Regions from separate parts of the Arthrobacter sp. NPDC097144 genome, predicted to be linked through region 2. Evidence: riboswitches for the same ligand, from Rfam matches in the RefSeq annotation. Region 2 holds a riboswitch; the other holds the start of a gene.
What was found. A riboswitch is a leader RNA that binds a small molecule or an ion and turns the genes downstream of it on or off. The one in region 2 is predicted to bind cyclic di-AMP.

Region 1: it holds a riboswitch for cyclic di-AMP, as region 2 does, so the genes downstream of both, ACIQXM_RS13640 (LysM peptidoglycan-binding domain-containing protein) here and ACIQXM_RS17475 (M23 family metallopeptidase) in region 2, are expected to answer to the same signal.

The regions. Positions count from the first base shown of each region.
Region 1 covers NZ_JBIWDW010000005.1:242,723-258,022, forward strand. The annotation lists gene ACIQXM_RS13630 (sensor histidine kinase) at 1-8, shown strand, start outside; gene ACIQXM_RS13635 (hypothetical protein) at 79-711, shown strand; gene ACIQXM_RS13640 (LysM peptidoglycan-binding domain-containing protein) at 872-1,804, opposite strand; cyclic di-AMP (ydaO/yuaA leader) riboswitch at 1,813-1,965, opposite strand; gene ACIQXM_RS13645 (response regulator) at 2,204-2,848, opposite strand; gene ACIQXM_RS13650 (histidine kinase) at 2,836-4,116, opposite strand; gene ACIQXM_RS13655 (ABC transporter ATP-binding protein) at 4,280-5,035, shown strand; gene ACIQXM_RS13660 (ABC transporter permease) at 5,038-7,533, shown strand; gene ACIQXM_RS13665 (MDR family MFS transporter) at 7,659-9,170, shown strand; gene ACIQXM_RS13670 (Lsr2 family protein) at 9,431-9,763, shown strand; gene ACIQXM_RS13675 (cobalamin-independent methionine synthase II family protein) at 10,048-11,286, shown strand; gene ACIQXM_RS13680 (acyl-CoA dehydrogenase family protein) at 11,458-12,726, shown strand; gene ACIQXM_RS13685 (hypothetical protein) at 13,009-13,455, shown strand; gene ACIQXM_RS13690 (alpha/beta fold hydrolase) at 13,470-14,483, opposite strand; gene ACIQXM_RS13695 (TetR/AcrR family transcriptional regulator) at 14,585-15,214, opposite strand.
Region 2 covers NZ_JBIWDW010000009.1:88,008-103,307, forward strand. The annotation lists gene ACIQXM_RS17430 (ABC transporter ATP-binding protein) at 1-1,585, opposite strand, end outside; gene ACIQXM_RS17435 (ATP-binding protein) at 1,713-3,389, shown strand; gene fdhD (formate dehydrogenase accessory sulfurtransferase FdhD) at 3,410-4,237, opposite strand; gene ACIQXM_RS17445 (molybdopterin molybdotransferase MoeA) at 4,372-5,670, opposite strand; gene ACIQXM_RS17450 (DUF6457 domain-containing protein) at 5,660-5,950, opposite strand; gene ACIQXM_RS17455 (molybdenum cofactor guanylyltransferase) at 5,973-6,656, opposite strand; gene ACIQXM_RS17460 (HNH endonuclease) at 6,665-7,165, opposite strand; gene ACIQXM_RS17465 (NlpC/P60 family protein) at 7,377-8,261, opposite strand; gene ACIQXM_RS17470 (NlpC/P60 family protein) at 8,294-9,193, opposite strand; cyclic di-AMP (ydaO/yuaA leader) riboswitch at 9,197-9,386, opposite strand; gene ACIQXM_RS17475 (M23 family metallopeptidase) at 9,481-10,032, opposite strand; cyclic di-AMP (ydaO/yuaA leader) riboswitch at 10,254-10,465, opposite strand; gene ACIQXM_RS17480 (metal-dependent transcriptional regulator) at 10,531-11,229, opposite strand; gene serC (phosphoserine transaminase) at 11,458-12,588, shown strand; gene ACIQXM_RS17490 (MFS transporter) at 12,622-13,896, opposite strand; gene ACIQXM_RS17495 (DUF3027 domain-containing protein) at 13,952-14,515, opposite strand; gene ACIQXM_RS17500 (cold-shock protein) at 14,530-14,913, opposite strand; gene ACIQXM_RS17505 (hypothetical protein) at 15,189-15,300, shown strand, end outside.

The DNA of each region.
Region 1 (15,300 bases), on a different contig from region 2:
GGGTCTAAGAATCTTCGAAGAATCGGTTCCGAAAATAAAAGTGTCAGCACATCCACTCTTCGAAAGGTGCATAACACGATGGCGTTTCGGGACAAGGCCAGGGGCCCGCTCGGATGGATCCTGGGCGTTGTTGGCGGTCTGGTCCTGTTGGTCGGCTCCTTTTTTGCCGGTATGGCCACGGCCGACACAACTGCGGATTCGGAACAGGCCTCAGTAACTGAACAGCAGCAGGAGCAGGATCAGGACCAGGAGCAGGACCAGGATCAGGAGCAGCAGGACCAGGAGCAGGACCAGGAGCAGGACCAGGATCAGGACCAGGATCAGGAGTCCGATGCCGGAACTCGGCATGACCGCGACAGCGACGGCGACCAGACAGACAAGTCAGACAAGTCAGACAAGGACACGTCGGATAAAGACACATCAGACAAGGGAACCGAAGCGGATCCGGACACTCAGGATGAGAACTCAGACGGGGAATCTGCACCGGATCAGGGCGGGAACAACGTCGAAGGGCCTGTCCGCGACAGCATGACTGAAGAAGGCCCCGGACACGGTCACGGCGGCCGGCACCACCAGGACACTCCGGACGTCCCGGACGTCCCGGATGTCCCGGACGTCCCGGATGTCCCGGACGTCCCGGACTTCCAGGAACAGCAGGAACAGCAGGAACAGCAGGAACAGCAGGATGGCCGGAACGATCCGGACGCCTGAGTCCGGGCGGATCCGACACTGAGGACATGCCTGCGCGTCCACCTGGAAACTTAACGGCAAAAGGGAACGCCCGGCCAGCTGGCCGGGCGTTCCCTTTTTATGAATCCATCAGATTGCAGGTCCGTTCGCTTCCCGCGCTCCGATGGGAGCTAGTGCGTTATTACGCTACGCGGTAGTACACGGCGCCGGAGCCGACGTTGGCGCTCTCCAGAACAGTCTGGTTGCCGCCCCATCCGCTGTGGATGGCCTGGCCGTTGCCTGCGTAGATGGCGATGTGGGCAACGCCCATGCCGCCGTCGGCGTAGTAGGCGATGTCGCCGGGCTGGGGGTCGGAAACCGGGGTTCCGTAAGCAGCAAGCTGCGCGGGAGCCAGGTCGCCAACCGAGTGGCCGGCTGCCCGGAGCGCAACCTCAACCAGAATGGTGCAGTCCTGGACGGCACCCATCTGGGCGTATGCGGAGCTGAGCATGATGGCGTTGGTACCGGATGCAGCGGGAGCAGCAGCCGGCGTCACGGAGGAAGCCTGCGTGCTGAAGGTGCTGAAGTCGGCCACAGCAGCGGTCTCTTCCACCGGAGCGGCGTAGGAGACCGCAGCGGGAGCGTCATAGGACACGGCTGCAGGGGCAGCGTAGGAGACTGCAGCCGGTGCGGCGTAAGCAGTTTCAACAGCAGCACCGCCGGCGTAGGTGATGACATCGCCGGGGTAGATGATGGAATCCAGCGAAAGGCCGTTCAGCGCCAGGATGTCGTCAAGGGTGACGGCGTAGGTGGCTGCGATGGCGCTCAGGGTGTCGCCGGACTGGACAACGTGGGTGGACGCTGCGGCGGGGGCCGGAGCCTCAACCGGAGCAACTGCCGGAGCCACAGGAGCAGCCGGAGCGGCTACAGCAGCAGGGGCGGTGTAGGACTCGGTCGAGTCGTTGGCGATGACGCCTGCCGAAGCGGGGCCGGCCATGCTGAGCACCAGGCCGGAGCCTGCTGCCAGGACAGCGGCTGCGGTGCCGATGGTGCGGGCCTTGCCGGTGGTGGCGTTTGCCAGTGCAGTCCACAGTCCGGTGTTGTCGGCGCTGTGGGTTCCACGAGTATTGTTCAACAAAATGAGTTACCTCTCCCGATACCTGCGAGGTGAGCTGTCGGATGCGGATGGGAGTCATCCGGTCCGCCGAAGAAACCTCGGCTGACTTAACCCCAAGGATTCATAAGGAACCCGTAAGTGGTTCCCCCGCCTCTGCCGAAGTGTGAAATCTGTGGACCTTGACCAGCGGCAGAGCTAGGTAACAAGTCAAGGGAGCCGCTTCAGATAACGGCATGAGTACTACCGTACAAGAGGGTTACGGGATGGTAACTATTTAGTAACGAAGCTCGCACAGAGGCGTGAGTGGGACCTCGGGACCCGCCTGTGGGTGCCGGCACAGAGGCCTCCGGATAGGCGTCACCGCGGGGAATTACTGCCGTCCGGACTCGCGGGTACAGCTGGGCCCGGGGGGTTCGCCTAGGTCCGCAGGTACGCCAAAGTGGCGAGTACACGGCGGTGGCCGCTGTCCGACGGCGAGAGGCCCAGTTTCGCGAAGATGTTGCCGATGTGCTTGCTGACTGCTGTCTCGGATACGGAGATGGCCCGGGCAATGGCAGTGTTGCCCAGGCCCTCGGCCACCAGCCCCAGCACTTCGAATTCGCGGGGAGTCAGTGACCGGATGGGGTCCAGAGTGCTGCGCCGGCTGAACAGCTGGGCGACGACCTCCGGATCCATGACCGTTCCGCCGGCCAGGACCCGGCGCAGGCCCTCGACAAAATCGCCCACTTTGCCTACGCGTTCCTTTAAGAGGTAGCCCACACCCTGGGCGCCGGAGGCCAGCAGCCGGCTGGCGTACCGGTCCTCAACGTAAGCGGAGAGGACAAGGACGGGAAAGTCCGGCACCCGCGATCGAAGTTCCAGGGCAGCGCGCAGCCCCTCGTTGGTGAAGGTCGGCGGCATCCGCACATCCAGGACGGCGCCGTCGGCACTGCCGGGTTCAAAGCCAGCCAGCAGGTCCTCAGCATTGTCCGCGGAGCCAACCACCTCAAACCCCTCGCCCTGCAGCAGCAGCTCGAGCCCGGCGCGCAGCAGGGCATCATCTTCAGCGATCAGAAGGCGCATGGAAGCTCCACTCTTAGTTCGGTTGGCCCGCCGGACGGACTGGTCACATACAACTTGCCGCCAAAGGCTGCGGCGCGGCGGGCAATTCCGGCCAGACCGGTGCCGGACCCGGCCGCCGGATCGCTGGCCCCGGCAACAGCGGCGCCGCCGCGCCCGTCGTCGTTCACCCGGACCACCAGCACATCCTCGCGCGGGGTGGATTCCGTACGCAGGAGTACTTCAATGTGCGAGGCATCGGAATGTTTCGCTGCGTTGGTCAGGGCTTCGGCCAGGACAAAGTAGGCGGCGGATTCCACCGCTGCGGGAGCACGCTGCAGTCCCTGCACGTCCAGCGAGCAGCTGATGGGGGACCTGCTTGTCAGCGCCGATGCCGCTCCGCCCAGGCCCAGCTCATCCAGGACCGGCGGATAAATGTCATGCACCGCTTCCCGCAAACCGGCCAGGGCTTCGGTGGCGGCGTCCTGGGCACGGCCGATGAAGGGCATCGCGGCAGCCGGATCGCTCTCCGCCGCCCGCTGTGCCAGTCCGAGCATCATCACCACCCCCACCAGCCGGTTCTGCGCGCCGTCATGCAGCTCCCGTTCGATGCGGCGCAGCTCTGCTGCATGGGCCGTCAGAGCGCTGGCGCGGGCAGCGGAAAGATCCTGGATCCGGAGGGAGAGCTCGTCATACCGGCGGGGCGAGAGGATTGCCAGCGTGCCGCCGCTGAGCCGGCGGGCCATCCACGGGGGCAGCAGCCAGGCCGCCAGGCCGTAGATGAGCCCCAGCAGGACGGTGAATCCCGCTGCCGACCAGCTGGTCACGGGAACTGCAAAATCAAGCGGTGCGGACTGCGGAAACAGCGTCCACCACGGAGCCGTACCTATATACAGCACCGCAGCCAGCGGCAGGGCCACCGCAAGACAGCCGGCCAGCAGCGCAAAAGCACAGTGGAACAGCAGCCAGGAAATGTCCCGCTTGGTCTCCGGGGCACTCACCAGGGCCGCCAGTTCGCCAAAATTCTTCCTGCCGGCGAGGACACGGCGGTCAAAGGGCACGACGGCGCCGGCATAACCCGCAGCGCGGCCCTGGGCCCGGGCGGCAAGCAGGTTGAGCGTTCCCAGCAGACGGGGAACCGCGTACAGGCCAACGCCCAGCGGCAGGAACGGAAGCAGCACAACGCCGCCCAGGAGGATCCCCAGCGACGCCGGCCAGTTCATGGCCTCGCGCAGGAGGAAGCCAGCATCCCGAAGACGGGACTCCAGGCCGGCGCGGGAAAGAAAGCTCACCTGCCCGATTATGCCCTGCCCCCGTTCCACCGGGGGTATAGCCAGCTATACCCCGGATTGGGGTGCTGGCTGTATCGGAGTGCGGGGGCCTTCTCCGTAGCGTCAATGGCAGGAGAAAAAGCGGCGGCAGCACACCGCCCGCCAGAGAAAGAGGACGAAGGCCATGTACACCGAAACCACTGAATTTTCCGGACCGGCTGCACTGCAGCTGGAGGCCGTGGCCAAGAGCTACCGCACCGGAACCGCACGCGTGACCGCCCTGCATGAGGTGTCACTTGCCGTTCCGGCCGGCACCTTCACCGCCATCATGGGCCCCTCCGGATCCGGCAAGAGCACCCTGCTGCAGATGGCCGCGGGACTGGACACTCCGGACAGCGGGAGGGTGCTGCTGGGTTCCACCGACATTTCCCGGCTGCGCCGCAAGGCCCTGACAGTGTTCCGCCGGGACCATGTGGGGTTCGTCTTCCAGTCCTACAACCTGCTGCCCCAGCTGTCCGTGTCGCGCAACGTCACGCTGCCGCTGCTGCTGGGAGGCCGCAGCGTGGACCATGACTGGCTGGGTTATGTCCTGGAGGCCGTGGGACTCAGCGGGCTGAATGACCGGATGCCGCAGGAACTCTCCGGCGGGCAGCAGCAGCGGGCCGCGATCGCCCGGGCACTGATAACCCGTCCGGATGCCGTTTTTGCCGATGAGCCCACCGGGGCCCTCGACTCGGTAACCGCCCGGCAGGTGCTCGACCTGCTGCGGCACACCGTGGCGGATCTGGGCCAGACCGTGGTGATGGTGACCCATGACCCCGTGGCAGCCTGCTCCGCGGACACCGTCATTTTCCTCGCAGACGGGCGCCTGGACGGCAGTCTGGCCAACGCCAGCGTCCGGGATGTCACCGAACGCGTGGCTTACCTGGGGGAGCGGTAGACATGCTCGCACTTGCCAAGTCTTCCATCCGGCACAACCGCGGCGGGTTCGCCGGCGTCTTTGTGGCCGTGTTCCTGTGTGCGGCGCTGATCACCGCCATGGGAGTCCTGATCGAATCCGGACTGCGCGGAGGAACCGCACCGCAGCGCCTTGCCGGTGCCGACGTCGTGATCGGCGCCCCGCAGTCCATGCCCGTTCCGGAGGACGTCGCGGTGCCCTTCGCCGAACGGGTCCTGCTTCCGGAGGACACGGTGTCCATCATTGCCGCCGTCCCGGGGGTGGACCGGGCCATCGGCAACGTCAGCATTGCGCTGGTCAGTGCCGACGGCCGCAGTGTGGACGCCGCCGCCTGGGAATCGGCGGAACTGGCTCCGTACGTGCTGGTGTCCGGCAGCGCCCCGCGGGGAACGCACGAGGTTGTGCTGGACAGGTCCTTTGGAGCCGAGCCGGGGGCGCGGATCGTGCTGTCCCACGGGGGAGAGCCTGCGGAGTACACGGTCTCCGGGGTAGCCGAATCCAGCGGCACTGTGCCCGCAAAAGATGCTGCCGGCACGGCCGCGTCCGCCGCTTTCCTCAGCTCTGCCGGCGCAGCTGCCCTGTGGCCGCACGGTGACAGCGTGGCTACTGTGGGCGTCATCGCCCAGGAGGGAATGAAACCCGAGAAACTGGCGGCGGCCATCGAAACACAGGTGGGCGGCGTCGTCGGCTACACCGGAGACCGCCGCGGAGACGTGGAAACCGTAGGCGGAGCGGGCAGGTCAACACTGCTGCTGCTGAGCACCTCGCTGGCGGGAACCGCCGTCATGACGGCGCTCTTCGTGACCGCCGGAACCCTGTCCCTGTCCATCCTGGCCCGCCGCCGGGAGTTCGCTCTCCTGCGCGCCGTGGGCGCCGGGGCCGGGCAAACCCTGGGCATGGTTGTCCGAGAGGTGCTGCTGGTGTCAGGGGTTGCCGCGGTCCTGGGGACACTGCCCGGGTTCTGGCTGGCCCACTTCCTGGCCGGGCAGTTCGCAGCCGGCGGCGTCATCCCGGAAGATTTCGCCCTTGCCTACAGTCCGCTCCCTGCCCTCGCCGCCGTGGTGCTGGCCTGCGCCGCCGCGGCGGGTGCTGCACTGGTGGCAGCGCGCGGAGCCGTGCGGGCCACACCGACGACGGCGCTTCGGGAAGCTGCCACTGAAACCCGCGCCCTGGGAAGAAAGCGGACCGTCACCGGCCTGGTCCTGCTGGGTACCGGACTGCTGGCGGCGCTCACGCCGCTGGCTGTCCCCGGACTGGGAGGACTGGCTGCCGCAGCAGGAAGTGTCCTGCTGCTGATCATCGCTGCCGGTGTTCTGGGCCCGTGGATCGTCGCCGGGATACTCAAAGCGGTGCAGCCGCTGCTGCGCAACAGCCCCTCCGCGTCCCTGGTGTTGGCCGAAGCGAATGCCTCGGCATTTCCCCGGCGGCTGGCCGCCGGCATTGTTCCGCTTGCGCTGGCAGTCGCCCTGGGATCAGTGCAGCTGTTCATGCCCGCCACCGTGGAAAGCGAGGCCGTCCGGCAGTCCCGCGACGGCATGGTGGCCCAGTACCTGGTATCCGCTCCGGGCTCCGGGATCTCCCCGGCCCTTGCCGGGGAGGTTGCTGCCGTGCCGGGAGTACGGTCGGCAACACCCGTGGCCCGGTCCGCGGCCCTCGTCCCGACCACGGTCATGGGAGTGGAGGAAACCGTGGAGAGCTACCTGATCTCCGGACTGGGAACCCATGATCCGGAGTCCGCCCTGGACCTGGGTGTTCAGGAGGGATCGCTGAACCGGCTGGCCGAGCCGGGAACGGTGGCCCTCAGTGAAGACCTCGCCAGGTCTACCGGCAGCACCGTGGGTGCAGACTTCGCCTTCTCCTACGGCGACGGAACCGAGGCAACCGCCGTCGTCGTCGCGACCTACTCCCGGGGACTGGGATTCGGGGATCTGGCAGTGGACAACGGCACGCTGCGCGAACACACCACGTCGGGGCTGAGCGATTACGTGCTGGTGACCGCGGAGGACAATGCGGACGCTGCACAGCTGACGGCGGACATTGCCGCGCTGGGCCTGGCAGCGTCGGACAGCGGGCAGCTGGGTGCCGCCGGCGCATCGGAGCGCAAAGCGGAGTCCTGGATATCCGTAGTGGGACTGCTGGTCCTCCTGGGATACGTGGGGCTGTCCGTGGTCAACAGCCTGGTCATGGCCACGGCTCGGCGGCGTCCGGAGCTGATGCTGCTGCAGGCCCTCGGTGCCTCCAACAGCCAGCTGCGGCGAATGACGGGGATGGAATCGCTGCTGCTGGTGCTCTCCGCCGTCATACTGGGAAGCGTGCTCGCCCTGCCGCCATTGATGGGCATTGCGTTCAACGTATCCGGCCAGCCTTTTCCCACCATTGTTCCGGGGATATTCCTTGCACTTGCCGGAACGACGGCGGTGCTTGGGCTGGGTTCCATTGCTGCGGCCACTGGGGCTGCCCTGCGGCCGGTCCGGGAATAAACCGGTTGCGGGGCAGGTTGCGTCCGATGGCGGGTCCCCGATGGGGGCCCGCTTAGGCTTGCATGCAGGGCCCGGCCCGCATTGAACGTTTGAACGCACACCACCGTGAACAGGATTCTCCCCTTTTGAGCGCTAACCCGTCATCTGTCGCCACTTCCGCCCCGCCGTCTACCGGCAGGCCCAAGCGCCGTACATCAACCCCCGCACCGGATGCGCTGGACCCGCGCACCAAGACCGTGATCGGGCTCCTGCTCGTCTCATCCTTTGTGGTGATCCTGAACGAGACGATCATGAGCGTGGCCCTGCCGCGCCTCATGGCGGACCTCAACATCACCGCCGGCACCGCCCAGTGGCTGACCACGGGCTTCATGCTCACCATGGCCGTGGTGATTCCCTCCACCGGGTTCCTGCTCCAGCGCTTCTCCATGAGAGGCCTGTTCCTGACCGCCATGTCACTGTTCAGCGCGGGAACGCTGCTGGCCGCCCTGGCTCCGGGGTTCGGCGCACTGCTCGGCGGCCGCATCATCCAGGCGGGCGGAACCGCCATTATGCTGCCGCTGCTGATGACCACCGTCCTGAACGCCGTCCCCGCCCACCGGCGCGGACAGATGATGGGGACCATTTCCATTGTCATTGCAGTGGCCCCTGCCATCGGCCCCACTGTCTCAGGCATCATCCTCAACGCGCTGGACTGGCGCTGGATGTTCTGGCTCGTCCTGCCCATCGCCCTGCTCTCCCTGGCCGTGGGCGCCTGGAAGGTGCAGAACCTAACCGAGCCCCGCAAGGTTCCCTTCGATGTGCTCTCGATCGTGCTCTCCACCTTCGCCTTCGGCGGGCTGATCTTTGGCCTCAGCAGCATCGGAGAAGCCGCCCAGGGCAAGGCTCTGATGCCGCTGTGGATTCCGCTGACCGCCGGAGTGCTGGCCATGGCCGGGTTCGTCTTCCGCCAGCTGGTGCTTCAGCGGAAGGACCAGGCCCTCATGGACCTGCGGACTTTTGCCAGCAAGCCCTTTGTGGTTGCCATCGTCATGGTCCTGGTGTCCATGATGGCCTTGTTCGGCTGCCTGATTGTCCTGCCGCTCTACCTGCAGAACGTCCTGGAACTCAGCACCTTGGACACCGGTCTGCTGCTCCTGCCCGGCGGCGCGGTCATGGCCATCCTGTCGCCGGTGGTGGGCCGGCTCTTCGATAAAGTCGGTCCCCGGCCGCTGGTCATTCCCGGTGCACTGCTGCTCAGCGCAGCACTGTGGGGCATGACGACACTGGACGAGACCAGCCCCGTCCCCATGGTGATCGTGCTGCACTGCCTGCTGAATGCCGGCCTGGGATTCATTTTCACGCCGCTCTTCACCTCGGCTTTGGGCTCCCTGCACAAGTCGCTTTACTCGCACGGCAGCGCCATTATCAATACGCTCCAGCAGCTGGCCGGTGCGGCGGGCACCGCGGTATTCATCACCCTGATGACGGCCGGCACCACTGCAGCAATCAACGACGGCGCGGCCGGTATTCCGGCCGCTGCTGCCGGTGTGCATACGGCATTCTTCTGGGGTGCAGTCATCTCCCTGGTGGCGCTGGCGGCGTCGTTCTTTGTGCGCCGGCCCGCCAATGAACTGCCCGACGGCCTGGCGGTCCACTAAGCCCGGACCATAACTGCCCTGAGCAGCCTTCCCGGTTTGTGACCACGTGCTTTAGACGCGTTCCAGTTCGGGAAAATACTGCCGCATTTTCCTTTGTGCCGCCGGTCCGGTTCTTCCCGCGACCGGCGGCACGGGGCCCTTTGGGGATTAGTTATCCACCGTTAAAGCTGAATTAGCCGTGCAGCCTATTCTGTGTGAGCCCGACGACTAAGCTGAATGACAGGGGTGGTTCAGGATTATCAGAAGAGGGACAAGATCACGTGGCCCAGAAACGGCAAATCCTATTGATTGATGACCTTACCGGGGAAGATGCACAGGAAACTGTGCGGGTAGCCCTGGACGGTGCACAATATGAAGTTGACCTGACGTCGGAGCATGCGGCTGAACTTCGGGAGAAACTGAGTCCCTATATTTCCGCCGGGCGCCGCCTGCGCGGCGGTTCAACCGGACGCAGTGCGCGCCGTGACGCCGCCCCCCGCAGCGATGACAGCCGGAAGATTCGTGAGTGGGCGATCGCCAACGGCTACAAGCCGAGTGCCCGCGGACGAATCAGCCAGGAAATCCGCGAAGCGTACAGCGCAGCGCAGCACTGACCAGCGCCTTATCCTGCGCAATACTCCGCCATATTTCTCGGGACGCCTGTCATATAACGCGCCATTGGGATTTTCGGTCCCGTTCCGCCATGCTGGCTGCTAAGCCCTTCCGCTCGGCACCCGGGGAAACCCGGGGAGGGGACGCATCCCGCGTTGCCGGTGGGCAGGAACAGGCCCACACCATCCAGAGCAGCTGAGAGACCTGCCTCCGCGACGCTGCAGCTTCCCCCGGGACATTCCTCCCGGAAAGGTGCTAATGGCAGGAACGATGGAAGGAATATGCCATGACGCACGACCACATTCCCACGAGCCATGCCGGTTCCCTGCCCCGGACACCGGAGCTAATTGCAGCGAATGCTGCGCGGACCTACGCCGATGACGGTTTCACCCTGGAACGTACGCCGGAGTTTGAAGCATTGTTGACCAATGCCGTTGTTGACCTTGTCCAGCGCCAGAAGAGCCTGGGGATTACGATCCCAGGAGACGGAGAATACGGCAAGGCGATGTCCAATGCCGTGGACTACGGTGCCTGGTGGACATACAGCTTCCAGCGCACGTCCGGGTTGGAACTCACCGAATTCAATCCCATCACGGCAGGTCCCCTCCGCAGCGAACCCGGAAATATTCGGCTCACGTCGTTTGCCGACCGGCGGGACTGGACCCGGTTTTCCGGTGCCTACTCCGATCCGGAAAGCGGAATTCAGCTCGGACGGAACGCCACCGCGTTTCCCGCAGCAACCGGACCCATCAGCTACAGCGGACATGATGCATTGGCCGCTGATATCGCCAACCTCAAGACCGGCCTGAAAGCTGCGGATCTTTCCACCGGTTTTATCACCGCCCTGTCACCGGGCTCGGCCAGCCGGATCGGCAATCAGTACTACAAGAGCGAGGAAGAGTTTATCTACGCGTGGGCGGATGTCCTGCGCGAGGAATACAAAGCCATTGTTGATGCCGGATTGACCGTTCAGATTGACGACCCCTCCATTGCGGAGAACTGGGACCAGATCAACCCTGAGCCCAGTGTCGAGGATTACCGGCGCTTCACGCAGATCCGCGTTGACGCACTCAATTATGCGCTGCGCGGGCTTCCGGAGGAGCAAATCCGGTTCCATGTGTGCTGGGGATCCTGGCACGGACCGCACACCACTGACATTGAGTTCAGGCACATCGTGGATGTGGTGCTGGGCATCAACGCAGGTTCCTACTCCTTTGAGGCAGCCAATGCCCGTCACGAACATGAATGGGCCATTTGGCGCGAGACGGCGCTGCCGGACGGGAAGATCCTGGTTCCCGGGGTGGTGTCCCATGCAACCAACGTGGTGGAGCATCCGGAGCTGGTGGCTCAGCGGATAGAGCGCTTTGCCGGTCTTGTTGGCCGTGAAAACGTTATTGCGGGGACGGACTGCGGCCTGGGCGGACGCATTCATCCCGACATTGCGGTAGCCAAGCTGGAGTCCTTGGGCCGCGGCGCACAAATCGCAACTGACCGGCTTTTTGCCGGTGCATCGTCCATCCGGTAGCTGAATCATCAGATGCGGGAGCCTGCCTCAGTGCTGGCTCCCGCATCTGATGGCGGTGGAAGGCAACCCGCCCCTCACGCCCCGTGCCTCGGCTATTGACGGCTCTCCGCATCGCACCCATACTCGGTTACTAAACGATCAGTTACCACTCACCGATGCGCTGGAGCCGATATGACGACCGCCGAAACAACCGAGCAGTTTGAGACCTTCGAGCAGCCGGAGACCACCACCGGTTTCAGCTTTGACCCAACGAACGTGCAGGACGTCGACAGTGACCTGTACCTGCTGGACAATCTCCTGGACGACCAGGCCAGGGACGTCCAGCGCCGGGTGCGCGAGTTCGTGGACAATGATCTGCTGCCGGTCATCAATGATTACTGGGAGCGCGCAGAGGTTCCCTATGAGCTGATTCCCAAGCTCGCCGCCCTGAACATCGCCGGCGGAACCATCAAGGGCTACGGCTGCCCCGGCCTGACCCGGCTGGCAGCCTCCACGGCTGCGGCCGAACTGGCCCGCGGAGACGGTTCCATCAACACGTTCTTCGGGGTCCACTCCGGTTTGGCGATGGGCAGCATCGACATGCTCGGCAGCGACGAACAGAAGCAGCGCTGGCTGCCGTCCATGGCCCGGTTTGAGAAAATCGGAGCGTTTGCGCTGACCGAACCGGGGCACGGATCCGACTCCGTTTCATTGGAAACGTCCGCCCGGCGGGAGGGGGACGTCTACATTCTCAACGGCAGCAAACGGTGGATCGGCAACGCAAGCTTCGCCGACGTCGTCGTCATCTATGCCCGTGATGAAGCCGACGGTGCGGTGAAAGCTTTTGTTATGGAGAAGGACGCCGACGGCAACCATCCCGCCGGCTACAATGCCACGGTTATTACCGGGAAGATGGGCAAGCGTGCGGTGCTCCAGCCCGACATTGTTATTGAGGGGCTGCGGATACCGGCGGAAAACCGGCTGGAGAACTGTAATTCCTTCAAAGACGTCAACAAGGTGCTGGCAGCCACGCGCGGGGGAGTGGCATGGGAAGCCCTCGGCCATGCCGTTGCCGCCTACGAGATCGCCGTGGCCTACGCCAAAACGCGCGTGCAGTTCGGCAAGGAAATCGGGCGTTTCCAGCTCGTGCAGAACAAACTGGCCAACATGCTGGCCCAGCTGACCGCCATCAAGCTGACCTGTTTTCGGCTGAATGAGCTAGGCGACGAGGGCAGCATGACCGGACCGATGGCTTCAATGGCCAAGATGTTCGCGGCACGCCAGGGCCGCTGGATCTGCTCGGAAGCGCGGGACATCATGGGCGGCAACGGACTGCTCCTGGAGAACCACGTAGCCCGGCATTTGACGGACATGGAGGTGGTCTTCACCTATGAGGGCACGGACAGCATGCAGTCACTGATCCTGGGGCGGCACATCACTGGGTTCTCGGCCTTTGCCTGAGTGGGGAGAACGGCGGTCATTGAGCCGCACGGCAGATTAAAGCGCAGGCGCGGTCCGCGGGATAGCCGGGGGCCGCGCTTCCCCTTTGTCCATTTCGTATCCATTTCCATCCACTCATATCCAGTTTTCCGGATATGGTCCGACCTTCAAACATCCAACTCACCACAAGCAATCAATAAACCTCCACCGCAAAGAATTCCCTAGACGAAGGGGTCTCTGAGTAAGCTGACCGCAGGGCCACGCAAGGGCGCTGCCTATCGTTTTAAGGTACCCGGGGGAGCGATGGCTGATTGGAATGAAGTGCTTGCAGCGGTGGGCACAGCGCTTGGCGGGGACAAGGCGGAAGGCATCCGCGTGCTCAGTGCCAGCTGGGGCAGCACCGGCGAAGGGGACCATGCACAGCGATGCGTACTGGCGCATTACCTTGCCGATGTCCAGGACGAACTTGACGCCGAGATCGCCTGGGATGAGACGGCCCTGCATGAACATGGCTTCCTGGAGGACGCGGATCTTTCCCCGGTGGGTATCGCGTCCGTACGGGGCATGCTTCCTTCATTGCACCTGAATCTGGGTGACGGGTACCTCCGCCGCCGGCAGGTTGAACTGGCTGCTGAACATTGGGAGGCCGGCACATCCTGCTGCCCGGAGCTGCCTGACGACGGTTACGGCGCTATGATCCGCGCCGGCCTGCACAATCTGCGGCAGCGGATCTCAGCCGCGGGGGAGTGAATGACCTGACGGCGTCAGCCGAGCAGTTCCGTGACCGCCTGATCTATGAAGGTCACATCGGCGGGGTTCTTGCCGCCGCCGGCAAAGTGCCCCCAGATTCCGGGAATCACCCGCACCTCACTGTCGGGGATGTATCCCGACGCCCACACCTCATCTTCCGGCGGAAAGTAGAGGTCCTTTTCGGCCGGCATCTGCAGGGTCCGGGCCCGGATGGATTCAAGCGCGGCACCCGTGTCCCCGTCGAAGCCCGGTGTCTTTCCCACGTCTCCGTGCTGCCAGGTCCAGAGCATGGTGAGCAGGTTGTTGGCGTCCCGGTTGTCCAGAAAGAAGTCTTCCCAGAAGCCCACCAGGAAGTCCTCCAGTGAGGTGAACCCCAGCTTCCGCCATTCCTGGTGCCAGTAGAAGGCCTGGGAAAAGCCCCAGCCGGCATAAACGCGCGCCGCTGCCCGCAGGCCAATCTTCGGCTCGGCTTGGTACCACCCCTGCTGCCAGGCAGAATCAGCGGTGATGGCTGCCCGGACCGCTTCGAGGAAAACGATGTTGTGCGGTGCTGTTCGGGGTGAACCGCAGAAGGGAAGCAGGGCATCCATCATGTCCGGATAGCTGACGCCCCATTGGTAGGTTTGGCCGGCACCCATGGACCAGCCCAGCACCAAGCGCAGATGGTCAATTCCGAAGTGCTCCGTCACGAGACGGTGTTGACATGCGACGTTGTCGAAGAAGGTGATGTTGGGAAAACGAGGACCATTAAAAGGCTCGGGAAAATTGCTGGGGGAGGAGGACAGCCCGTTGCCCAGCATGTTTGGCACCACAATGAAATACTTGGCAGGGTCCAGCCCCATTCCTTCCCCGATGAGCCACTCATTGTCCCAGTGGCGTCCGGAGAACCACGTGGGGTAAAGGATGGCATTGCTGCGTTCGGAGTTTAGGACTCCGTACGTTTTATAAGCCAATTGCGCGTTCCGCAGCGACATGCCGGACTGCAGTGGTACGTCGCCGAGATCGTAAACATCGTAATCAGTGGTCATGGGGTCCCTCACCTGTGGCTGCGGAGTGTCCGTATAGCTGCGGAGGCAGCGGCCTCAGCCGATGTTCCACAGCATGATCCCACCCTCGTCCGGCGGCTACGTCAAGGGTGGGTTCGCCCCTCTGTGCCCTTTGCCCGGCCGGGTTCCACTGCTGTGCCGGCTTCAGCAACCCCGAGGATGCGCAGGGCCATGCGGCTGTGATGCTCGCCGAGTTCGGCAGCACTAAGCCGCCCATCGTCGCGGTACCAGCGGGAAACGTCGATGCACATCGAGAGCAGCGTCACCACAGCCATATCCGCATCCGGAACCGTGAATACCCCCTGCTCCACCCCGGCTTCAACAAGCGCGCGGAACTCTTCTTCCACCTGGTGGCGCATGCGGAGGACCTCCGCCAGATGCTCCGCGCTTAGAGCCGGAAGCTCAAAATTCACCACGCGGGAACTGGTGTGATTGGCAGCCTGCCACCGAACAAGGTTCCTTACCAAGGCGGCCATTCGCGTCGCCGGATCGCCATCAATGGAAGCGCTTTCCCGAACCAGGGAAAGAGTTTTCTCATGGCCCAGCTTTGAAATGCTGTAAAGGAGATCTTCCTTGGAATTGTGGTGCACGTACACGGCACCCGGAGTTACTCCGGCGCCGTTGGCGATATCCCGGGTTGTGGTGCCGTGAAACCCTTTGGAAGCAAAGGCGGCCGTGGCCGACGCGAGCAGCCGCTGTGCCGTATCCGTCATCGCAGATGCCCTCCCGTGGTCCCGGTCCCCTAAAGCCAGCTCAACGGAACAGGTGCATCCGCAGAGCGCACCAGGCGAACTAACTA
Region 2 (15,300 bases):
CAATCGTCATGCGCTGGCGCTCTCCGCCTGAAAGCCGGTAGCCGCGCTCCCCCACCATGGTATCGAGGCCGTCCGGAAGGGACCGGATGAGGTCTTCAAGGCGTGCACGCCGAAGGGCATCCCACACCTGGTCCTCGGTGGCATCGGGATTGGCCAGCAACAGGTTGGACCGGATGCTCTCATGGAACAGGTGACCGTCCTGCGTCACCATGCCCAAAGCCTGGCGGATGGAGGCAAAACTGACATCGCGCACATCGGTGCCGGAAAAACGCACCGCACCGGAATCGACGTCGTACAGGCGGGAAAGCAGCTGCGCGATGGTGGATTTGCCGGCGCCCGAAGTGCCCACCAGGGCAACCGTTTGGCCGGGCTCCACCCGGAACGAAATTCCGTGCAGTACTTCCTCCCCGCCGCGCGAATCCAGCACCGCAACATCCTCCAGGGAGGCCAGCGACACTTTGTCAGCAGTGGGATAGGCGAACCGGACGTCGTCGAATTCGACGCCCAGCGGACCGTCCGGAACCGGAACCGGGTTTTCCTTCTCCTGAATGAGCGGCTTGAGGTCCAGGATCTCGAACACCCGCTCGAAGCTGACCACCGCGCTCATGATTTCCACGCGGGCGTTTGCCAGCGAAGTCAGCGGTGCGTAGAGGCGCGTCAACAGCAGCGCCAGGGTCACGACGTCGCCGGTGTCCAGATTGCCGGTCAGCGCAAAGTAACCGCCCAGGCCGTAGACAAGTGCCAGCGCGAGCGCTGACACCAGCGTCAGCGCGGTGACAAAGACGGCCTGCATCATGGCCATCTTTACGCCGATGTCCCGCACGCGGGCGGCACGGACGGCAAATTCAGTGGACTCCTGCTCCGGCCGGCCAAAGAGCTTCACCAGGGTGGCTCCGGGTGCGGAGAACCGTTCGGTCATTTGGGTGCCCATGGAAGCGTTGTGGTTGGCAGCTTCGCGGCGCAGCGCCGCCAGCTTCCCGCCCATGCGGCGGGCCGGAATCAGGAACACCGGCAGCAGCAGCATCGCCAGAACAGTCACCTGCCACGAGGTGTTGAGCATGACGATGAGCGTCAGTGCCAGGGCAACAACGTTGCTCACCACCCCGGAGAGGGTGCCGCTGAAGGCCTGCTGGGCGCCGATGACGTCATTATTGAGCCGGCTGACCAGTGCCCCCGTTCGCGTGCGGGTAAAAAAGGCGATCGGCATTTTCTGGACATGGTCAAACACTGCTGTCCGCAGGTCCAGGATGACCTGTTCGCCGATGCGAGAGGAGAACCAGCGGGTAGCCAGCGACACTCCCGCGTCCGCTACGGCCACTGCGGCAATGAGCAGGGCCAGGCGGATCACTGTTCCGGTGGCGGAGCGGTCCACGATGGCGTTGACCACTTCACCGGCCAGCACCGGAGTGGCCACGGCAAGGAATGCTCCCAATGTGGACAGCAGGATGAAGCCGATCAGCTGCTTCTTATAGGGAGCTGCGAACGCGACTATCCGCCTGAGAGTCTCCCGGGAAATCTTGTTGGTGCCGCCCTTGGCGCTGGAGATCTTATGAAGGGAACTCCACGCCGCGCCTTCCATGCTCATGATGAGTCCTCCGTTGTCGTCACTGTCCAGCTTAAGCCTCGGCACTGACACGGCATTCCGAATGTGCGCTGGTACACTTCCATTCGCCGCCTGTCATCAGGAACCCGGCAACTGACGAAAGGCTTCCATGCCCACGGCGCTTCTACCGCAGGAGGAAACGTCCGACGCTGCAGACGTGCAGTATGCGGTGGTGGCCGTTCGGAATCCGGATCTCCGGGCCACGGCGGAAACGGTCCTGCGGGCGGCAGGGGTGGTACCGCTGCAGGCAGCCGATGAACATCAGAGCATCCGGGCGGTCCAGGAACACGACGTCGTCCTGGGTATTGTCGATGCCGAAATGCTCGCAAGTGTCCGGCCCGAACAGCTGCGCCGGTTGAGGCAGGAACCCTTAATCGCCGGCGTGCCGATCCTCCTGTTGTCGGGGAACGGGCAACTGGACATAGAGGCAATGGTCCGGGCAGGCATCACCCACTTTGCGAGCGGACGGATGGTGGATGAGGATCTCACCAACCGGGTTGCCCTGCTTCTGGCAGGCAGCCGCGCAACCCGCCGCCGCCGCATCGCAGCAGCCCGCCTCCGGGAGAAAACCCGCGCGGTATCCGCGGCCCTGCGAGCAACCAATGATCCCGGGCAGATGGCAGCACTGGTGGTGCAGGGACTCGGCGAGGCATTCGGTGCGTGTTCTGTCCGGATGGACACCTTCCCGGATGAACGCGTTCCCAAGCTGACTGCATCGTGGAACCGTGTTCCGGAAGCTGCCGATCTGCCGCAGGTCCCGCTCCCGGACGCGGTTCTGCTGTGTTCCTCCCTGTGGGACCGGGAGACGGTCCTGCGGGTGGAGGACCATCTTTGCCCCGGCACTGTGGAAGACACCATCCTGCCCACCGGTACGCCGCCCCATCCGCGCACCTCGGTTCTGGCGCCGCTGGCCCACGGGGACCAGGTGTTCGGTTATGTCTGGATCGCGGGAACCGCGGGAGCCCGGAGGTGGAGCCGAACCGAGCTTTCCCTGATCCAGCATGTGTGCGGAAACCTGGCGCACGGACTGCTGCAGGGCCACCTCATTACGGGCCAGCGTGAAGTGGTGACCCGGCTAAGGGAACTTGATCAGGCGAAGACAGATTTCGTGGCGACAGTAAACCACGAACTGCGTACACCCCTGACTTCCATCACCGGTTACCTCGAACTCATCCTGGACGGCTCAGGAGGGGAGGTCCCGCCGCACGTGGCACAAATGCTGGACATAGTAGGGCGCAATGCGGTCCGCCTCAACCAGCTCATTTCCGATCTCCTGACTATCTCGCGCGCAGAGGCTCAGACGAATCTGCCCTCCGTGGAGGAGATCGACCTCGGGGAGCTGCTGTCCTCAGTGGCTGCTGCGCTGGCTCCCGCCGCCGCCGCCAACGCGATTACCGTGCGGCTGGCCCCTGCGGCTGCCCCGCTCCTGGTGGATGGAGACAAAGCCCAGCTGGAACAGGTGTTCACGAACCTGCTGTCCAATGCAGTGAAATTTACGCTTCCGGACGGGTATGTGGAGGTGCGCGGCGTCGTTATCCGCGGCGAGGCCGGAACCCGGGTGCGGGTGGAAGTGGCGGACAACGGCATTGGAATCCCGGCAGCCGATATCCCGAAGCTCTTCCAGCGTTTCTTCCGGGCATCCAATGCAGCAGCCGCGGCCATCCCTGGAACAGGGCTCGGTTTGGCCATCGTGCAGGACATCGTCCACCGGCACGGCGGGGAACTGGGCATTGACTCCGCTGCCGGGCGGGGAACCACGGTCACCGTTTCCCTTCCCGCCCGCTGACCGGCGGGGTATTCCCGGCGTCAGGCCAGAATACGCTCCGGGAACGCGTAGCAGTTCAGCGAAGTGCCGCGGCTGAAGCCCACCAGGGTCATTCCGGCGTCCTGGGCCAGTTCCACCGAAAGGGACGACGGCGCACTCACCGCGGCCAGCACGGGAATCCCGGCAAGCTGGGCCTTCTGAACCAGTTCAAAGGACGCCCGTCCGGAAACCTGCAGTACTGTCCCGCGCAGCGGCAGCATTCCCGCCCGCAGGGCCCACCCCACTACTTTGTCCACTGCATTGTGGCGTCCCACGTCCTCGCGCAGGCAGAGCAGCTCTCCGTCAACACTGAACAGTCCTGCCGCGTGGACTCCCCCGGTACGGTCAAAGACTTTCTGATGCTGCCTCAACTTTTCCGGCAACCCCGCCAGTGTCGGCAGCGGCACACGTACGTCGTCGGCCCCCAGGGAGAAGTGCGAGGACTTCCGCACCGCTTCAATTGAAGCAGTGCCGCAGATCCCGCATGAACTTGAGGTGTACACGTGCCGTTCCATGGCTGTGTCCGGAAGCGCAGTCCCGGGGCGAAGCTGCACGTCCACTACGTTGAACGTCTGCTGTCCGGAATCGTCGACGCCGGCACAGTAGCGCAGGCTGATCAGCTGTCCCGGATCCCAGATAATGCCCTCAGACACCAGGAAACCCGCCACCAGATCAAAGTCGTCGCCGGGGGTGCGCATGGTGACGGTGAAGGAGCGTCCCTCTACCCTGATTTCCAGGGGCTCCTCACCGGCCAGCACATCCTCGCGCTTGGTGGTGGTTCCGTCAATCCGGAACTTAGTAACCTGTCCGCGGCGGGTAACCCGTCCCATTCCGTCTCCTTAGACGCGTGCTGCACCCGCCCTGTGACGGATCCGCTGATTCCGGGATGCCAGGCCGGATTCCCCGGCCGGTTTCCCTTTTTGAGATTAGCCCACGCGGTGCCTGCCCGGCACCCGCAGGGCATTTACCGTGCCGGCGGCTCCTGCACCGACCAGGGCAGCGGCAGTGCGGTGACGGCCTCGTCCATGGTGCACCCTGCCTCGGGCACCACCATGACTGCGTCCGCATCTGCTATTCCGCGGAGCATGCCGGAGCGGAAATACGGTGACGGGACGGCCCGTCCGTTCTCGATCCGGCACGGGACCAGCCGTGTGCGTCCGGGCAGGGGCTCCATGTCCACACCCACCAGGACATGGCGCTCCGGCGAGAGCGATGCTCCGCGGAGTCCGTCCAAAAGCGGCTGAAGGACGGAGAACACTGCCATCATCGCTGCCAGCGGGTTGCCGGGGAGCGCGACGAGCAGCCGTCCGTCCGGAAGCCGCGCCAGCATGGTGGGGTGTCCCGGGCGCATGGCGATGCCGTCAATCAGCAATTCCGCCTGCATGTCCTCCAGGGCCTGCCGCAGGTGGTCCGCTTCCGAACGGCCCGTGCCGCCGGTGGTGACCAGGACGTCACCGGAAGACATGGCGATGGAGGTTTCATCGGTGGCATCACTGCTCAGGGCAGCCACTACGTCTTCATAGCGGTCCGAGACGCGCCTGACCACATCCATGCGGCCGCCCATCATCGTGATGAGCTGGGGCAGCTGGGGCCCAAAGGTGTCCCTGACCTGCCCGGATTCTGGCAGTCCGTACTCGATGACCTCATCCCCGGTCAGCAGCAGGGACACCCGCGGTGCGCGGAGCACCGGCAGGGTGTCATGCCCGCACACCGCCGCCAGGGCTATATGCGCCGGGTTGAGGAGGGTCCCCTGCTTGATGGTGACTTCTCCGGCTGCTGCTTCCTCTCCGGCCGGGCGGATATGCTCGCCGGCCGCGGGCTCGTCCGGCCGGGCCGCGGAGCTGAGGCTCAGGACCGGATGGTCGGTTCCGGAGACAATGCCGCTTTCGGACCGCAGCACGCTGAAGGCGCCGGCAGGAATCATGCCGCCCGTGAGAATGGCGACTGCCTGGCCGGGCTGAAGCGGACGGCGCCCGGATTCCCTGTGGATCTGCCACCGCTCGACGTGCGGTTCCTCCTGGGTCACCAGGTGCCACGGCGGCGGTCCCGCCACTGCCCAGCCGTCCATGGCGGACGAGGCGTAATGCGGCACGGGCTGCAGAGCCGGCACATCCTGGGCGAGGACCTGGCCCAGCGCGTCGGCCAGCTGCACGGTTTCATAGGGCAGCGCCCGGCCTGCGGAGAACGCCAAGCTGCGCGCATTCGCCCAGGGGGCATTGGGCTGGAGCGGAAGTATCACGGGGGTGGAATTGTCAGTGGTCATTAACGTCTCCGGTTTCAGCATAGGTTTTGCACTCCCGGGCTGCCACGCCCATGGCCGCGTTCATGGCGGCAGTGTCGCCGGCCTGGCCGCTGCCTGCCGCGAGGCCTGCAGCGAATCCGGCCACGAAAGTGGTCAGCGGAGCAGCGGGGCGAACCACGGAGTGTGCCGCGTCGGAAGCCAGCTGCAGCACTGCGCTGACATCAACCCCGGTTCCTTCAAGCCCGAAGGCGGTGAGCAGTTTCCGGCACCACTCCTCGAGTTGTTCTTCTTGGCTTGCCATGTTCCTGCTCCTTAACGGGCTTTCAATTGCGCGTTGCGGGATGCTCAGCATCCCCGGCGCTGCCGGTATCCACCGACCAGCGCGTGGCATCCTCCCACGTGTCAATGTCCGTTGTGCTGTGGGGCGGAACCGCAACGCTCCTGTATTGCACCCTAGCAAGGAGCCGCTTCATCGAAAGGTTTTCCAGTCCTGCAGGCCTGTCGAAAAAGCCGATGGCAGCCCCCAGATGGGCCGTCCGGTACAGCCCGGCCAGCGGCTGCTCGCGTCCGGATTCGTCAACGGCCAGGAGCGAGAGAGGCACCGGGCCGCGTGTACCGCCGGAAGCTTCGGACAAGAGCGCGTTTACTGCCCGGGAGATGAACGGCATGTCACAGGCCAGGACCAGAGTCCACTCGGGTGGCCTCCGGCCAGCCTGTTCATCCTGTTCGGCCAGCGCCGTCCAGGCCGCCGCCACCGCGGCCGCGGGCCCGGAAAATGGAGGATCTTCACGGATCAGCAGGGCGGGTATTCCGCCTGCCTCCAGCACCTCCTGCAGTTGGGGCGGTCCGGCGACGGCACGCCCGGCAGCACCGGATGCTGCTTCCAGGGCGACAGCCAACAGCGTGCGCCCGGACGACTGAAGCAGCGCTTTGGGGGTTCCGCCCAAGCGCGAAGACCGTCCGCCGGCCAGCACGATTGCATTGAACGAGGGCGTTCCTGAATCCATCACCGGCATCAGGCAGCCGTGCCGGCATCGAGGAACTGGCTCCACTGCGGGGCCGGACGCTCCAGTTCGCGGATTTGCCAACGAGCTCCGTGAGGCGGCTGGGGGTGGATGCGCAGCTGCCATCCGAGCTGATTCAGGGTCCTGTCACCCTTGGCATTATTACAGCGCAGGCAGCAGGCAACCATGTTTTCCCAGCTGTCTTCTCCGCCCCTGGATCGAGGCAGGACGTGGTCCACCGTGGAGGCGGCCTTGCCGCAGTACGCGCACTGGTGCAGGTCCCGGCGCAGAACCCCCCGCCGGGTAACAGGGGTGCCTTCGCGGTAAGGAATTTTTACGTACCTGTGCAGCAGGATCACCGAGGGGCGCGGAAGAATTTCCGTGGGTCCCACCACCGGTTCCCCGCTCTCGGCAATAACGCTGGCCTTCCCTGACAGCACCAGCACCAGCGCCCGGCGGAAGCTCACAACGGCCAGCGGCTCATAGCCTGCATTCAGAACGAGAGTGCGCATGCACATTCCTCTCCGCCTGCGGTCCATCGGCGGGAGGTTGCCCGCCGCGGTTGACGGTACTTCACATGATCTATGGAAAGAGTATGCCCGGATCCTGCTCTTCGCCATTTTCGGCGCCGCCCGGCGGTTTAAACGGATCAAGGGTTCCTCCCGGAGGAGAAACCCTTGACCGCTGCCGGCGAACCGGCAGGCAAACCATGTGTACCGTTTTCTAGCGGACGTGGATGTACACGCCGCCCGAGCCCAGCTCTGCCGGAGCCACAACAGTGGAATTACCGTTGAAACCACCGTGGATGGCTTGGCCGTTTCCAACGTAAACAGCAATGTGAGCCATGCCCATGCCGCCGTCGGCGTAGTAGATCAGGTCGCCGGGAACGGCCTGCGAGGCGCTGACCATGGTTCCCAGGGACAGGTAACCGGCAGGCCAGTCATGGAAGCTGATGCCAGCGGCAGCCAATGAGTTGGTCACCAGCATGGTGCAGTCCTGTGACACGCCCAGCTGCGCATAGGCAGCGGCAGCGATGGTCGCAGCAGTGCCGGAGGAGGCAGCCGGAGCCGCTTCCCGCACCGGAGCGGACGCCGGAGCGGACGCCGGAGCGGAAACAAAACCTGCCGGTTCCATGGCCGGAGCAGCTTCTTCCGTCCACGCCGCCTGGGCAGGTGCCTGCGCCGGAGCCTCAGCCGGCAGCGGCTGCGCTGCCGGTTCGGGCTGCGCTGCCGGGAGCTCGGTTGCCTGGAGCTGCGCAGCATCAGCCTGCACATCCTCAGAGGGAGCTTCCTCGGGCTGCACTTCCGGAGCCAGAATGACGCCTGCCACGGCCGGACGGTCAAAGCTCACCACGGCAGTTGCGGGAACCATCAGCTGCGTAGACGCTGCCAGATCCAACGTGCTGGTTTCCGCACTGCGGACCACGTCTGAACCTGTTGCATTAGCCGCGACGCCGGTGCCCAGCACCAGGCCTGATGCGGCAACTGCCACAGCAGCCTGACGCCCAAACGTTCCGGCGTTGGCAGATACTGCCCGCGCAAGCGTGCTCAGCGCAGCGGTGCGTGCTGCGGGCGCCCGGTGACGGGCGCGCTCAGGTGTAGATGTCATGCGGGTGCAATCTCCGTTATCTGCGGCAGGACTTAGCTGACGCGGACGAAGCTTGCGCCGCCGAGGTAGGACAGCGGGTGCAGCACGGTGTTCATACCGTCGAAGCCGCCGCTGATGACCTGGCCGTTCCCCACGTAGATGGCTACGTGGCCGGAGGTGATGACGAGGTCGCCGGGCTCAGGCGAGCCAACAACCGAGCCGAAAGCGTAGAACTGTGCGGGGGCGAGGTCGCCCACCGACTTGCCGACGGAGCGCAGTGCATTCTCCACCATGGCGGTGCAGTCCTGTGCAACACCGAGCTGTGCGTAGGCCGAAGCAACGAGTGCTGCGCCGACGCCGCTGGTTACCGGAGCCGGAGCGGGGGCCGGAGCCTGAACCGGTGCGGGAGCTGCAGCGGCGGGTGCCGGGGCAGCAGCCTGGGCCTGGACCGGTGCGGGAGCTGCGGGTGCCCAGTTGGCAGTGGTGGCTGCCAGCGGTGCGGAAGCCTGCTGCACCTGAGCGGCAGCGGCCTGCTCAGCCTGCTCGGCCTGGACTGCAGCGGCCTGCTCAGCCTGGACAGCTGCCTGCTCCTGAGCAGCGGCTTCAGCGGCGGCAGCCGCTTCTTCTGCTGCGATGCGGGCACGGTAATCCGCTCCGGAAACGGAGGAGACGGGCTGCATGGTGGCCAGCTCAAACGGTGCCTGTGCGGAGACAGAAACAGCGCCGGTTGGAGTGACGACACTAAGCGGGGTGGCTTCGAGAACCTGGCGGTCGGCGCTGGGGGCTGCCTGGGCGGGAAGGCCTGCCGCGAGAACGAGGCCTGAAGCGGCGACGACGACGGCGGCCTGGCGGCCGAAGGTTCCAACATTGGAGGTTACGGCCCGGGACAGTGCTGAAATGGGGCTCGACTGGACTGCGGACGCGCGACGGCGGCCGTGAGCTACTGATGACACAAGTTTGCCTCTCCCAATGCCTACGAGGTGAGCTGTCGGATTCGGATGGGAGTCACCCGGTTGCGTGGGAGGTAAGGCCCGTGCAACTTAACCCCTAGGGCTTCTTTCGAAACCCGAATGTGGTTCCCCCGCCTCTGCCATGCGATGTTGCGAACGGACCTCAAACAGTGGCAGAGCTCGGCGATCTGTTCGAGAGTGCCCGACCTTTGGCCGATCAAGCACGAGGACGACCCTACAACAACATTTGTCGAATGTCACGTTCAGGTCACGAAATGGTTATCCTGAGGTCACAGCCAACCAAGCGGGTCAACGACCTCGCCATTGACCATCACTTCAAAGTGGAGATGGCAGCCTGTGGAGGCACCTGTGGTGCCGCTGGCACCCACCAGGGCTCCGCGCTCCACCTTGTCCCCCACCGCCACACCCAGGCTGGACATGTGGTTGTAAGTGGTTTCCACGCCGTTGCCGTGATCAACCACCACGCGGTTTCCGCCGCCGAAGTCGTGCCAACCCGAGAAGGTCACGGTGCCGGCTGCGGCAGCCGTGACATCCGTGCCGCAGGCAGCGGCAAAGTCCTGGCCGCGGTGCAGCTCGTCTGCGGCACCGGTGATGGGGCTGACGCGGTAGCCAAAGCCGGAGGTCTGAACGAGTTCCGAGGCCAGCGGCCGAGCAAGAGCGCCCGCGGATGCACCGGCGGAAATCTCCCCGCCGGACGCCACAGCCACGTGATGCAGCTTTGCTTCCGGATCAAACCGGCTGCTCATGGCGGGCCGGTCAAAGTTAACGGCCACTCCGGGATCGGCTGAAACTACCGGTGCTTCCACGGCGACAGGCTGCATTTCCTGGGCTGGTTCACTGACCGCTGCGGTGGTGGGGACCGCAGCCGTGAGGATCAGGCCCGATGCTGCGGCGGTGATGGCGACTTTTTGCGCGGCACCGCCAATGGAACGATGATGTGGTTCTGCTCGCCGACGGCCGGATCTGGGGCCGTTATATGGGCAGGGAGCGGGGGCCGGGGCAGACGCGCGGCGCCTGCCCGGGGCAGCATGCTTCGACAAGGTATACCTCTCTCATATGCCTGCGAAGTTAGCTGTCGGATTCGAGTGGAGAAACTCGGCCCCGCATTCAGCGCCCGGCCGCTCCGTCGATACGGGGCCGTGCTGATGCTGGAGGCTTCACCCCAAGGCAGTCAAAGCTGCCGGTGATGGGTCCTCCGCCCCTGCCTGAACTATGTAAATCCGGGCCAGTGGCAGGGTTCGGCGTGAGGCCCGGATAACGGTGTTATTTCAACGTCAATAAGTCACTATAGGCGAAAACGCCCAAAAGAGACCATTTCGTTATCCGAGTGTGGAGACAAACACGTGGGCAGCGACCTCTGGAGGAAGCTCCAGGGCGCCTTCGATTCCGGGAACACGCACGGAAACGTAGCCCCCCACCACTTCGGCACTGATCTCCGCTCCCGGCCGCAAACCGGCCTCATCGAACTGGCAGAGCAGCTCCGGTTCCACCTGCACCGGCTCGGCCAGCCGGACCAGCTTCATCTTGGTTCCCGGCTCTGCCTGCGCCACAGCGGAAACGAGGTTGGTTACGCCGTCGTGGAACGGTTCAGCGGCCACGCCGCCAATCTCGGCGAGGCCCGGAATGGGGTTGCCGTAGGGCGACTCCGTGGGGTGCCCCAGCAGGTCATACAACCGGCGCTCCACGCGCTCACTCATGACGTGTTCCCAGCGGCAGGCTTCGTCATGGACGTAGGCCCAGTCCAGGCCGATCACGTCGGAGAGCAGGCGTTCGGCAAGCCGGTGCTTGCGCATCACTTCGGTGGCACGGCGGCGTCCCTGCTCTGTCAGCTCCAGGTGCCGGTTGCCCGAGACCACCACCAGGCCGTCCCGCTCCATCCGCCCGATTGTCTGGGACACGGTTGGCCCGGAGTGGCGCAGCCGCTCGGCGATGCGTGCCCGGAGAGCCACGATGTTCTCTTCTTCGAGTTCCAGGATGGTCCGCAGATACATTTCGGTGGTGTCAATGAGGTCCGTCATGGCAGGCCGCTCCTAGGTACTCAATTGGGAAGATCAGGAGAACAACGGCGGACGCCGCCCCCACAGGTCAGTTCTGCCAATACGTTAGCTCATCCGGACAAAGGGCAGATAATTTCGTCGGCGCCGTGCGTCCCGGCGGGCGGGTTCACAAATCGCAAGCGGACAGGGCTGTGGGGCAGAATAAAAAGCACATCAGAGCACCCTGCCTACCGCTTGGAGCGATACCCCATGGGCGAAACAGCCGCAGTAAAGATCCCCGCCGAACTCCTTCCCAGGGACGGGCGGTTCGGGGCCGGTCCGTCAAAGGTTCGTCCGGAGCAGCTGGAAGCATTGTCCCGCGCCGGAACCCGTCTGCTGGGCACCTCCCACCGCCAGGCTCCCGTCCGGAACCTGGTGGGAAGCATCCGCGAGGGACTGTCGAGCCTGTTCCGCGCCCCTGACGGTTATGAGGTGGTGCTTGGTGTTGGCGGCTCCACCGCGTTTTGGGATGTGGCGTCCTTTGGGCTGGTCCAGGACAAGGCCCAGCATCTGTCCTTCGGCGAGTTCGGTTCCAAGTTCGCCGCTGCCACGAACAAGGCGCCCTTCCTTGCGCCGTCCTCCATCATCAAAGCTGAACCGGGCACCCGTTCCGTTGCGGCAGCCGAATCCGGGGTGGATGTCTACGCCTGGCCCCAGAATGAAACGTCCACCGGTGTTGCCGCCCCGGTGGCACGCGTTGCCGGCGCGGATCCCGGCTCCCTGATCCTGATCGATGCCACGTCGGCGGCGGGCGGCCTGGATGTCGACCTCGCCGAGTCCGATGTCTATTACTTTGCTCCCCAGAAGAATTTCGCGTCCGACGGGGGCCTCTGGCTGGGCATGTTCTCCCCGGCGGCGCTGGAGCGCGCCGCGCGGATCAATGCCTCGGACCGCTGGATTCCGGACTTCCTCAACCTGCAGACGGCTATCGACAACTCTCGGCTGAACCAGACCTACAACACGCCCTCGCTGTCCACGCTGGTGACCCTCAACGCCCAGATTGAATGGCTCAACGCGAACGGAGGCCTGGATTTCGCTGCGGCCCGCACCGCGGACTCGGCCGGCCGAATCTATTCCTGGGCCGAGGATTCCCCCGTGGCGGCCCCGTTCGTTGCCCGGCCCGAGGACCGTTCCAACGTGATCACCACCATTGATTTTGCAGATCACGTTGACGCGGCTGCCCTCGCCAAGACGCTGCGCGCGAACGGCGTCGTGGACGTGGAACCGTACCGCAAACTTGGCCGCAACCAGCTGCGCATCGCAACCTTCGTGGCCATTGAGCCGGACGACGTCAGTGCTTTGCTGCAGTGCATCGACTATGTCATTGAGCACTCCCGGTAGCAGGCGGTTCATCCCTGATGCAGGACCCGGACCCTATGCAGGTTCCGGGTCCTGTTTCGTTTCATTCGTTGTCATGTGCAGCCGCCGGGGAAGGGTGCGGTCATAGTGGATCCGCAGGTGGTGGGCCCGCCAGGCCCAGACAAAGCCGACGACGGCGGTGATCAGTCCGGAAGCCGCGGCAACACCGAGGCTCCAGCGCGGCCCGAAGCTGTTGGCCACCCACCCCACCAGCGGGGCGCCGATGGGAGTTCCGCCCATAAAGATGGCAAAGTACAGGGCCATCACACGTCCGCGCATCACCGGCGCAGTGGTGGTCTGGACATAGGCATTGGCACTGGTCATTAGCGTCAGCGCAAACAGGCCCACCGGGATGAGGGACACTGCGAACCAGAGAAGCGTGGGAGAGGCAGCGGAAACCAGGCACGCGGCCCCGAAGGCACCGGCGGCCCCGAAGACAAAACGCAGCCGGGGTTTGTCCCTGCGGGCGGACAACAGCGCCCCGGTGACGGACCCGATGGCCATGACGGAGTTCAGCAGTCCAAAGATCCCGGCGTCCTGGCCAAACTCGGTACGGGCCATCGCCGCGATATACACGGCAAAGTTCAGGCCGAACGTTCCCACAATAAAGATTGCCAGCAGCACCATCACCAGATCCGGGCGGTACCGGACATATTTCAGTCCTGCCCTGATCCGCCCCTTCCCCGGCGGGGCCTTGGGCAGCACCCGCAGCTCGGAGCTGCGCATCTTGAGCAGCGCCAGAACCATGGCGGCGAAGGTGAACGTGTTAATAAGGAAGACCCAGCCCGGGCCAACGGCCACTGTCAGCAGGCCGGCAGCTGCTGGGCCCACCATGCGGGCACCGTTGAAGGAGGCGCTGTTAAGCGCCACGGCATTGGGCAGGTCGGCCTCGCCCACGACTTCCGAGACGAAGCTCTGGCGCGCCGGCGCATCGACGGCTGACACCACGCCCAAAGCCAGGGCAAACGCGTAGACGTGCCACAGCTGGGCCTCGCCGGAAAGGACGAGCACACCCAGGCCCAGCCCCAGCACAGCCATGGCCACCTGGGTGAACAGCAGCACCTTGCGCCGGTTATAGGTATCAGCCACCAAACCTGCCCACGGCGCCAGAAGCAGCTGCGGCCCAAGCTGCAGCGCCATGACAATGCCCATGGCCGCTGCATCCTGGGCGGTGAGGATGTCATAGACCAGCCAGTCCTGGGCGGTCCGCTGCATCCAGGTGCCAATGTTGGACACCAGCGCACCGATGAACCAGATTCGGTAGTTAAAGAAGCGCAGTGAACGGAACACAGCTCAGCACCGTCCAACCATGAACTTGATGACTGCTGCCCCCGCGACCAATGGTTTAGCGCTCCTCCTGCGTTCCCGCCCCGCCGTTTGCGGATTGACCGGCACCTTCTTCAGAGCGTTCGCCGCGGTCCCGCTCGTCCCCGTCGCCGCCGTCGGCCTGCGCCTGTGCCCGGGCGGCTTCCTCCGCGGCAACTGCGGCTTCCTCCGCGGCAACATCCTCCGGACGGATCCGCTCCGACCACGGCACCCACTCAGGAGCGAGGACGGCATTTTCCGAGGGAAGCAGCCCCACCTCGCAGACCGTGGCTGCCTTGCCCCGTGGCACCCTGGCCACGGTGGCGTACCAGTGCCAGCCGTTGTACCCGGGACGCAGGGATTCAAAACGGTGCGTCACCAGGCGCTCAGCGTCCGGCGTTGCCCCTATGTAGGCGCCGATCTGTTCGGGGGGAACAACTTCCAGAAGTCCTGCACGTGCCGCTTCAACGGCGGCGGCAAGCACTGCGTCAGGCTTGGACGGGCGTCGTGCAGCACGCCGCGGTGCCTTGGCAGGCGACTGCCCTCCGGAAGCTTCGGGAGCCGGAGAAGCCGATTCGGAATGGGTTGTTGCGCTAGTGGTCATGCAGTGGATCCGCCTTATACGTCCAGGTCATCGGCGACGGCGCGCAGAACGGCCGCCACCTTGGTGGCATGCTTCTTGTCCGGGTACCGGCCCTTGCGCAGGCCGTTCGAGACTGCATCCAATAGTTTAATAAGGTCTTCCGTAATAACCGCCATGTCATCCGCGCTCTTTCGCGTGGCCCGTGCCACTGACGGCGGCGCTTCAAGGATGCGGGCCGAGAGCGCCTGGGGGCCGCGGCGGCCGTCGGCAACGCCAAACTCCATGCGGGTACCGGGCTTTACCTCGGTGACGCCTGCGGGGAGGGCCGAGGCATGAAGGAAGACTTCCTGCCCCTCGTCCGTGGCCAGAAATCCAAAACCTTTACCAGTGTCGAACCACTTCACCTTGCCGATGGGCACTTCGGTTACCTCGTTCTTAGCTAATGAGTGCAGCAGCTATACCTGCCGCAGTGTTGCGCAACCCGCAGTGCCGGCCGTATGCAGAAATGAACGCTCCGGTAGTTCCGCACCTACCGGATGCTTCCGATACTGGGTCGTCCAGATACCTGGTCATCCAGATACTACGGGAGAGATACTACTGGGAAGCTTGTTCCCTTTAGAATATCCCGGCAGTGCATTCCTTCTCCCGCGGCGGACCTTTGGAACCGGGAGTTTCCGCTGTTAGCGTTAAATTCATGGACACCAGCGCGCCTTCCCCCGGCAGGACACCGCATCGGACTGCAGCAGACGTACCCCGCTGGCGGCGTGTCCTCACCGGTGTGGCAGCACTGCTTGCAGTTCTGGGCC